Regions from separate parts of the Streptomyces sp. NPDC094448 genome, predicted to be linked through region 1. Evidence: riboswitches for the same ligand, from Rfam matches in the RefSeq annotation. Region 1 holds a riboswitch; each other region holds the start of a gene.
The links. Region 1 has a riboswitch for cobalamin ahead of ACIQ9E_RS28710 (cobalamin biosynthesis protein). Riboswitches for the same ligand answer to the same signal wherever they lie in the genome.

Region 1 (2,193 bases):
TGTCAGCCTCGTCGGCACCGTCGCCCTGGTGGGCCTGTTCTCCCTCGGAGTCATCGCCCTGACCAAGCAGGACGCGGCCGCCGCCAAGGGTGGTTCGACGGTCCTGCCCCGTACCGGCGCCTACGCCTGCTTCGCGGCCTGCGCGCTCGCCGTGTCGTACGGCATCTATCTGATCGTCACCTGATCACTGTCCGATCGGCTCCGGTCGACCGCCGTCAGCCCTGATCTGTTCCGATCGACCCTGGTCGGCTTTGGTCGGCTTGGTCGGCTTGGTCCGCTCGGTCGGCTTGGGGCCGCTGCCGATGGGCTTCTGATCCGGATGCCGCCCTTGTGGCGGCGACAGCCGGGCCCGGCACCCTCGTGGTGCCGGGCCCGGCTGTCGTGCGTCCGTCGTGTGTGTCCGTGGTCCGTCGGGTCGCCGGGGCGCTTGACAGGCCTTGTATGTGGCTCTGCGCACACCGCTCCGTCGCAGGTCAACGGCGAGTTGACGGCTGTTCTCACCCCGTGGTGGACTGCCGGGGCCATTACGGAGGCAGTGGAGGAAGCCGGTGCGAATCCGGCGCGGTCCCGCCACTGTCACCGGGGAGAAGGTCCCCGGGAGCCAGGAACTCTCGCCTCCGTTCACGTCGAACCAGGGCGCGGACACCCTGAGTGAGGACATTCGCCATGCGCGGCAACGGTTCTGCCCCGCCGAGCCCCCTCGGTCCCTCCGGACCTGTCGACCCCCTCTCCGGCGCCACCGGCTCTCCCCCGGGCACCAGCCGCTCCCCCTTCGGCCCGCCCGGGGTTTCCCATGCCCCGACCGCCGCAGGCACCTGTGGGGATGCCCGCGCGGGCGTTCACCCGGGCCGCTCCTCCGCCCCCTCCGGGCACTGACCCATGAGGGCCGACCGGATCTTCGCGTACGGCGCCACGGCGGGACTCCTCGGTGATCTGCTGCTCGGCGATCCCCGCCGCGGGCATCCCGTCGCCGTGTTCGGGCGGGCCGCGGGCGCGGCCGAGCGGCTGCTGTGGCGTGACCACCGGGGCCGGGGCGCGCTCCACACCGCTGTGTGCGCGGGCGGCGCCGTCGCCGTGGCGGCGGGTGCTGCGCGCGCCCTGCGCCGCCGCCCGCTGGCGTCCGCCGCGCTGACCGCTGCCGCCACCTGGGCCGTGGTCGGCGGTACGTCCCTGGCCCGGGAGGCTCGGGCGGTGGGGGACGCGCTGGCGGCCGGGGACCTCGAAGCCGCCCGGACGCGGCTGCCGCATCTGTGCGGGCGGGATCCGCAGGCACTGGACGGGCCGGAGATCGCCCGTGCCGTGGTGGAGTCCGTCGCCGAAAACACCTCCGACGCGGTGGTGGGCGCCCTGCTGTGGGGAGCCGTGGCCGGGGCGCCGGGGCTCGTCGGCTTCCGGGCCGTGAACACGCTGGACGCCATGGTGGGGCACCGCTCGCCGCGGTACCGCCGGTTCGGCTGGGCGGCGGCCCGGCTCGACGATGCGGCGGGCTGGCCGGGGGCCAGGCTCACGGCGGCCCTCGCGGTCGCCACGGGCGACGACCCGCGGGGTGCGGTACGGGCCTGGCGGGCGGACGCGCACGGGCATCCCAGTCCCAACGCGGGCCCGGTCGAGGCGTCGTTCGCGGGTGCTCTGGGGGTACGGCTCGGCGGCACGCTCTCGTACGGCGGCCGGGTCGAACACCGGGCGGTCCTCAACGGCGACGCGCGGCCGGTCGAGGTCGGGGACATCGAACGTGCGGTACGGCTTTCGCGGCGGGTGGGCGCGCTGGCGCTCGGAGTGTGCGTGGCCGGACGGTGGGCGGCGGGCCGGCTCGGGCAGTCGCGCCGGATCGGGCAGTGGGATCGGCTCGGGCAGTCGAGTCGACTGGGGCAGTTGGGACGACCGGGAGATCCGGGACGACAGAGGGTGACGGATTTTTCCCGGAGCGGGCGGTAGTCCACAGGCTCCGACGGGATTCGGGCGTGGGGCTCAGCATGGGATCCGGTTCCGCTGCCGGCGGGCGGGTCCGGCCGTAGTGCCTTCCGGGGCCACGGTCGGCGCCTGCGCGGACGGTGACTGCACGGGTACGGGTCCGTCACGGCCCGGCGGGGGCGGAGCCGCGCATCAGGACATCGGAGACGGCGGTACGGAAAGGAGGCGGTGGTGATGGAGGGCCGTAGGCGGGGCGGCGGGCTGCTGGTCGCCGGGACGACC
Region 2 (2,193 bases), on a different contig from region 1:
GGTAGAGATGCGGTTCCAGGGCGAGTTCGTCGGAGCTGAAACCACCGAGCGGGAACTGCCGGCCGGCCAGCCAGGCGACGGCCTTGTCCGCGCGGGCCTTGTCGCCCGTCGCCCGCAGCACCTGCGCGGCGAGGGCCGTGGTGGTGACATCGGCGGCATTGGTGCTGTCGGTGTAGCCGGGGAGGGAACCGTCCGCCCGCTGCTGTCCCTTGAGTTCTTCCAGGGTCTCGGCCAGGGCCCCGTCGAAGCCGCCCGCCGCGTGCAGCGCCAGGGCGATCCACGCGGTCGCGGCCGGTTCGCCGTCGCAGTACTGGCCGGGCGGGTTCAGCATGCTGCCGTGACCTCCGCCGGGGCAGTCCAGCCGGGTCAGCCGGGCGACCGCGGACTCCGGGGGCTCCACCCCCGCACGGACCAGGGCCAGCACCGCCATCGCCTGTGCCTCGGTGGTCCCGGCCCCGCGGAAGTCGCCCGCGGCCGAGCAGCCCTCCTGTGGGGCTCCGGGCGCCGGCTCGGGGCAGACCGCCGCCAGCAGACCGCCGATCAGATCATGGCCGCCGAAGTCCCGCGGATCCTTCTCGACGATCTTCGCCAGGAGTGCGAGCCGGGCCGCGGCCTCCGCGTTCGGCGGCTGGTCGGTGCCCTGCGGATAGGCATAGGCGGTGGTACGGCCGCGGAGATACGCCGAGACCCGGTCCAGGACCGCGCTCTTGCCCACCGTAGCGGCCAGGGCATAGGCCGCCTTGACGGTCAGCAGGTCACTGGGCTCGCCCGGGGAGGTCTCCACCCGCTCGCCGCCGGTCAGCCGCTGCTGCACCCAGCCGCCCGCCGCCCGGGTGCGGACCTCCGCCGGGCCGTTGCCCGCCCGGATCTGGTCCGGGCTGAACGACGGCTTCGCACCGCCGCCCCCGATCTCCGTGGCACCGAACACCCAGGCGTCCACATCGCCCGGCCTCAGCTGCCGGGACATTGCCCCCAGACTGCTGTAGCGCCAGTCCTTGGTGCCCTTCGCCGCCACCCAGTAAGACCAGTAGGCGTCGGCGCCCGGGGTGTCCTTGCACTTCTCCCGGTCCGGCGTCGGAAACTGCTTGCCGTCCGGGGCCGCGGCATGACCGATCCGGCAGATGAACGCGGGACCGTCGTGCTCGGTGCCCGCGGTGCTGAACCCGCCGGTCTTCAGCAGTTCGTACCCCGTCGTCGGAGTCGGGTCGCAGCCGCGGACCACGGGCCCCTCGAACGCGCCGAAGTCGACCGCAACGATCGCGCCCTTCGACGGAGTGCACTTCTCCGGCGCGTCGGCGGCCGCGGGCGGAGCGGCGGCGTACAGCCCGCCCGAGCAGAGCACCAGCAGCGCCACCGCCCCGGCCGCCCAGGAGCGCGGGCTCCGCCACCGGCCGCCGCGCCCGTCTGTCCCTTGGTTCGTCCCCACCCCGGCCCCCCGTTTTCGTCCGCGCGGGCACGGCACGTGGCGGGGGCGGCCCCGCACGGGCCGGAGTGCGTCACTCCGCCGGAGGCCGGTCGACCACGCCGTAGTCCGCGACGGCGTTTCTCGCTGCATCGAGCGCCCGTCCCAGGCAGTCCGGCTCGTCCGCCGCCCGGCGGACTCACGGTTGCGGGTCAGCGCCGGATTTCCACCGGCTTCCCCTGGACATGAGCATGTATCAGCCGGATTGGAACATGTGGCCGAAGGGGGCGTCAAGGTGACCTGAATCCCACCGCCCCGCGGGGCCTCCGGTGAAACCGGCACGGTGGCGCGGCAGTTGCGCCTCAGGTACCGTCCAGGGCTGTCACATGGGGGAATCCGGTGTGAATCCGGAACTGACGCGCAACGGTGTGGGACGGCGGAAACCGTGCCGAGTCCGAATGCCCATGCGGCTCGCACCACTCAGGAAGCCGTTACCTCGCGTTCGGACGGCGGCCCAGCGGCCCCCACGGCCCCGGTGAGCCCCGGGCCCGGCGGACGGTGCGCCCGGCCGGCGTCCCCCATCACAGGAGCAGGCCACATGCCCCGTAGCGCAACCACCGCACCGATGCCCCGCGCCGCACTGCGCGCCCTGGTCGCCACCACCGCCGCGGCCGCCGCCCTCGCCGCCGCGACACTGCCCGCCACGGCGACCTCCACCCCCGCCCAGATAGCCACCTCCAAGACCAACGGCGTCGCCTATCTGAAGACCCTCCAGGCCGCCGACGGCTCCT
Region 3 (2,193 bases), on a different contig from region 1:
CGGGCGTCCTCGCCGGTGTTGTCGCGCAGCTCCAGGAACTCCTCGATGTCCGCGTGCCAGGTCTCCAGGTAGACCGCGGCGGCGCCCTTGCGGCGGCCGCCCTGGTTCACCGCGGCGACCGAGGCGTCGAGGGTCTTCAGGAACGGGACGATGCCGTTGGAGTGCCCGTTGGTGCCGCGGATCAGGGAGCCGCGGGCCCGGATCCTGGAGTACGACAGCCCGATACCGCCGGCGTGCTTGGAGAGCCGGGCGACCTGGTGGTAGCGGTCGTAGATGGAGTCCAGCTCGTCGAGCGGGGAGTCCAGCAGATAGCAGGAGGACATCTGCGGGTGGCGGGTGCCGGAGTTGAAGAGCGTCGGCGACGAGGGCAGATAGTCCAGCCGGCTCATCAGCCCGTACAGCGCGACGACCTCGTCCAGGGCGCGTACCCCGTCGTCCTCCGCGAGCCCGCAGGCGACCCGGAGCATAAAGTGCTGCGGGGTCTCGATCACTTGGCGGGTGATGGGGTGGCGCAGCAGATAGCGGCTGTAGAGGGTGCGCAGCCCGAAGTAGCCGAAGCGGTCGTCGGCGGCCGGGTCGATCGTCGCGTCGAGCCGCTCCGCGTACCGCTCCACGAAGGCGGCGGTACGGTCCGCGATCAGGCCCTCGGCATGCCCCACCCGCACCGAGGCGGTGAAGGAGACGGAGCCCTGGCCCGCGGCCTCGGCGGCGATGGTCCGGGTCAGCAGCCGGGCGGCCAGCCGGGAGTAGGCGGGATCCTCGGAGATCAGGCCCGCGGCGGCGTCGGTGGCGAGCTGATGGAGTTCCGCCACGTCCGATCCGGGGTGCCGGCCGCGGAGCGCGGCGGCGGCCACCCTGCCGGGGTCGGTGTCCGGCAGATCGGCGGTGAGGTCGGTCAGGGTCCGCAGCAGGGCGGTCCCCGGCCCGTCCTCGGGCGTCGCGGCAGGGGTCCCGGGGGTCTGCCCGGGAAACTGCTGGGCGGTGCCTGAAGCCGGATCGGCTGGCGCGATGGTCACGTGGTGCTCTCCCTCGCTCGGCTCGCGGGCCGTCGGCGGGGGAGGGGTGGGCAGGCCGGGTGTACCCGGAAACGGGCAGCACGCACGGCGTCCACCGGCCCAACCGCGAGGCCCGGACGTCTCGGCACCCGGGTCGGACGATCCGGGTGCGCTGTCGGCAGACGGCCGGACTTGCCCTGGCATGACAAAGCACGCAGAAGCACACCGTTGCGGGACAGTTCCGGATTCGCACCGGATTCCTCTGCGGTGACAGCGAGATGAGCATACATGTGGGGGCACCGCCGAAGCGGTGCCCCCACATGTTGTGTCGCGCCTCTCATACTCCCGTACGGTTCGGGGCCGCCCGCGCCCGTGTCCGGGCGCCTGCGGGGACGGCCGGTCCCCTGCCCGGGACGGCCCGCCCGAGCCCCTCCAAGGGGCACGGTGCTCCTTCCCGGGCTGGGCGAGGTGAAGGTTCTAGGGGCAATGGGGGGACCCCCAGCGCCCCTGGGTACCCGGCCTTGCCCACCCCGGGAAGGGGACCGGCCCCGGAGCGGGAGGCTTCGGGGCCGGGCGGGTCGGAAAAGGAACTGCTCAGTCCTGGGGGCGGCGCAGACGGGCGACGAACTTGTAGCGGTCGCCGCGGTACACCGACCGCACCCACTCCACCGGCTCCCCCTGCGCGTCCAGCGAGTGCCGCGACAGCATCAGCATCGGCAGCCCGACGTCCGTACCGAGCAGCCCCGCCTCGCGCGGTGTCGCCAGGGACGTCTCGATGGTCTCCTCCGCCTCGGCGAGACGGACGTCGTAGACCTCGGCCAGTGCCGTATAGAGGGAGGTGTACTTGACCAGGCTGCGCCGGAGCGCCGGGAAGCGCTTGGCCGACAGATGGGTGGTCTCGATGGCCATCGGCTCACCGCTGGCCAGCCGGAGCCGTTCGATCCGCAGGACCCGGCCGCCGGTGGAGATGTCGAGCAGCCCCGCGAGGGTGTCGTCCGCGGTGACGTACCCGATGTCGAGGAGCTGGGAGGCGGGTTCCAGGCCCTGGGCCTTCATGTCCTCCGTGTACGAGGTCAGTTGAAGTGCCTGGGAGACCTTGGGCTTGGCGACGAACGTTCCCTTGCCCTGGATGCGTTCCAGCCGGCCTTCGACGACCAGCTCCTGGAGCGCCTGGCGCACGGTGGTGCGCGAGGTGTCG
Region 4 (2,193 bases), on a different contig from region 1:
GACCACCGACAGCACCGGGCCGAAAATCTCCTCTCGGTAGATCCTCATCGACGGTGAGACCCGGTCGAAGAGGGAGGCGCCGGCGAAGAACCCGTCCTCGTGGCCCTCCAGGGTGAAACCCCGCCCGTCGACGACGAGTTCGGCGCCCTCATCGACTCCGGTGTCCACAGAGCGGCGGACCCGGTCGAGTGCGTCCCGGCTGACGAGCGGGCCGAAGTCCGCGGCGGGGTCGTCGGAGCGGCCGATCCGCAGGGTTCCGACCCGTTCCTTGAGACGGGCGACGAGCGCGTCGGCGGTCTCCTCGCCCACGGGTACGGCCACCGAGATGGCCATGCAGCGTTCCCCGGCCGAGCCGTATCCGGCGCCGATGAGGGCATCGACGGCCTGGTCGAGGTCGGCGTCGGGCATCACGATCATGTGGTTCTTGGCGCCGCCGAAGCACTGGGCCCGTTTCCCCCGGGCGGCGGCGGTGGCGTAGACATGGGCCGCTACGGGGGTGGATCCCACGAAGCCCAGGGCCTGCACCCGGGAGTCCTCCAGGAGCGTGTCCACGGCGTCTTTGGCTCCATTGACGACGTTGAACACCCCGGGCGGCAGTCCCGCCTCCAGGAAGAGCTCGGCGAGCCGGAGCGGGACCGAGGGGTCGCGCTCCGAGGGCTTGAGGATGAACGAGTTACCGCAGGCAAGGGCCGGTGCGGCCTGCCACAGCGGGATCATCGCCGGGAAGTTGAACGGCGTGATGCCCGCGATGACCCCGAGCGGAGCCCGAAGTGAGTGGACGTCGATGCCGGTGCCGGCGCTGTCGGTGAAGTCCCCCTTCAGCAGGTGGGGGATGCCGACGGCGAACTCCACCACGTCCAGTCCCCGCTGGAGGTCCCCCTGTGCGTCGGCGATCGTCTTCCCGTGCTCGGCGGAGAGCAGCCGGGCGAGGGCCTCGCGCTCGCCCTCCACAAGCTGGAGGAACCGCATCAGCACCCGGGCCCGCCGCTGCGGGTTCCAGGCACCCCACTCAGTCTGCGCCCGGGCGGCGTCGGCAACGGCCGCGCGGACCTCGTCCCGCCCGGCCAGGGGCACCTTCGCCTGGACCTGTCCGGTATTGGGGTCGTACACGTCGGCATAGAGTCCGGAGGTGCCGGGAGTTCGCTTGCCGCCGGTGAAGTGTGTCAGTTCACGGACCATGGAAGCCTGCTCTCGTCAGGTGGATCCGGGGATGGCACGGCGGAGCCGCGTCACGACGCCGCTCGGGCGGTGGTGGCGGGATCAGCCGTGAACGCGCAGACGGAGGCCGCGAGGGCTAATCACCGGTCACAGAGCGCGCGTGCTTCGCCGGATCAACAGGGCCATGGATACGGACCGTTGCCATGCGTGTCTGCTCCATCCTCGTGGACAACACGGAACAAACCCACGGCCGGTATCCTGACTCCCGGATCTCCGCACGCGTTCCGGCCTTCCCGACGGTCCTCCCGTCAGTGGCTCATCTCGCTGGAGCGCGCACTCCCCGGTCACAGTGGCGGGACCGTGCCGGATTCACACCGGCTTCCCTGCACCGCGGGTACTGCCTCCGACGATATAGTTGGACGTCCTAGCAAGTCCACCCCGCCACTCCCCCGGGGGACGTAAGGTCTGGCCATGCGTATCGTCTCGCTCCTTCCGGCCGCGACCGACATCGTCGCCGCACTGGGCCTCGCGGGTGATCTCGTGGGGCGTACCCATGAGTGCGACTGGCCTCCCGAGGACGTGGCGCCCGTACCCGTCGTCACCGCCGCGGAATTCTCCGCGGATGCGCTGACCAGCCGGGAGATCTCGGATGCGGTGGGCGGATCCCGGCACTCCGGCTCGTCGCTCTACAGCCTGGACACCGACGCGCTCGCCGGGCTCGCCCCCGATGTGATCCTCACCCAGGACCTCTGCGATGTATGCGCCGTCTCCTACACCTCGGTCTCGCGGGCGGTCCGCCTGATGGAGGGCGAGGCCCGCGTCCTCAGCCTCGAACCCCGGACCCTGGACGATGTCCTGGAATGCCTGGTCCGGGTGGGGGAACTCCTCGGAGTCGAGAGCGCGGCACGGCTGCGTCATACGGAGCTTTCCGCCCGGCTGGCGGCGGTACGCGAGGCGACGGCGGGCCGTCGCCGCCCGCGGGTCGTGGCCATCGAGTGGCTGGACCCGCTCTGGCCGGCCGGCCACTGGGTCCCC

Region 2: it holds a riboswitch for cobalamin, as region 1 does, so the genes downstream of both, ACIQ9E_RS25480 (prenyltransferase/squalene oxidase repeat-containing protein) here and ACIQ9E_RS28710 (cobalamin biosynthesis protein) in region 1, are expected to answer to the same signal.
Region 3: it holds a riboswitch for cobalamin, as region 1 does, so the genes downstream of both, ACIQ9E_RS04945 (ribonucleoside-diphosphate reductase subunit alpha) here and ACIQ9E_RS28710 (cobalamin biosynthesis protein) in region 1, are expected to answer to the same signal.
Region 4: it holds a riboswitch for cobalamin, as region 1 does, so the genes downstream of both, ACIQ9E_RS26130 (CoA-acylating methylmalonate-semialdehyde dehydrogenase) here and ACIQ9E_RS28710 (cobalamin biosynthesis protein) in region 1, are expected to answer to the same signal.

What each region holds. Positions count from the first base shown of each region.
Region 1 is NZ_JBIWGU010000018.1:56,531-58,723, forward strand. It holds gene ACIQ9E_RS28705 (hypothetical protein) at 1-184, shown strand, start outside; cobalamin riboswitch at 500-631, shown strand; gene ACIQ9E_RS28710 (cobalamin biosynthesis protein) at 880-1,935, shown strand; gene ACIQ9E_RS28715 (cobyric acid synthase) at 2,146-2,193, shown strand, end outside.
Region 2 is NZ_JBIWGU010000014.1:76,497-78,689, reverse strand. It holds gene ACIQ9E_RS25480 (prenyltransferase/squalene oxidase repeat-containing protein) at 1-1,426, opposite strand, end outside; cobalamin riboswitch at 1,553-1,682, opposite strand; cobalamin riboswitch at 1,792-1,866, shown strand; gene ACIQ9E_RS25475 (hypothetical protein) at 2,001-2,193, shown strand, end outside.
Region 3 is NZ_JBIWGU010000002.1:340,145-342,337, reverse strand. It holds gene ACIQ9E_RS04945 (ribonucleoside-diphosphate reductase subunit alpha) at 1-1,016, opposite strand, end outside; cobalamin riboswitch at 1,155-1,317, opposite strand; gene ACIQ9E_RS04940 (GntR family transcriptional regulator) at 1,590-2,193, opposite strand, start outside.
Region 4 is NZ_JBIWGU010000015.1:39,658-41,850, reverse strand. It holds gene ACIQ9E_RS26130 (CoA-acylating methylmalonate-semialdehyde dehydrogenase) at 1-1,179, opposite strand, end outside; cobalamin riboswitch at 1,389-1,575, opposite strand; gene ACIQ9E_RS26125 (cobalamin-binding protein) at 1,630-2,193, shown strand, end outside.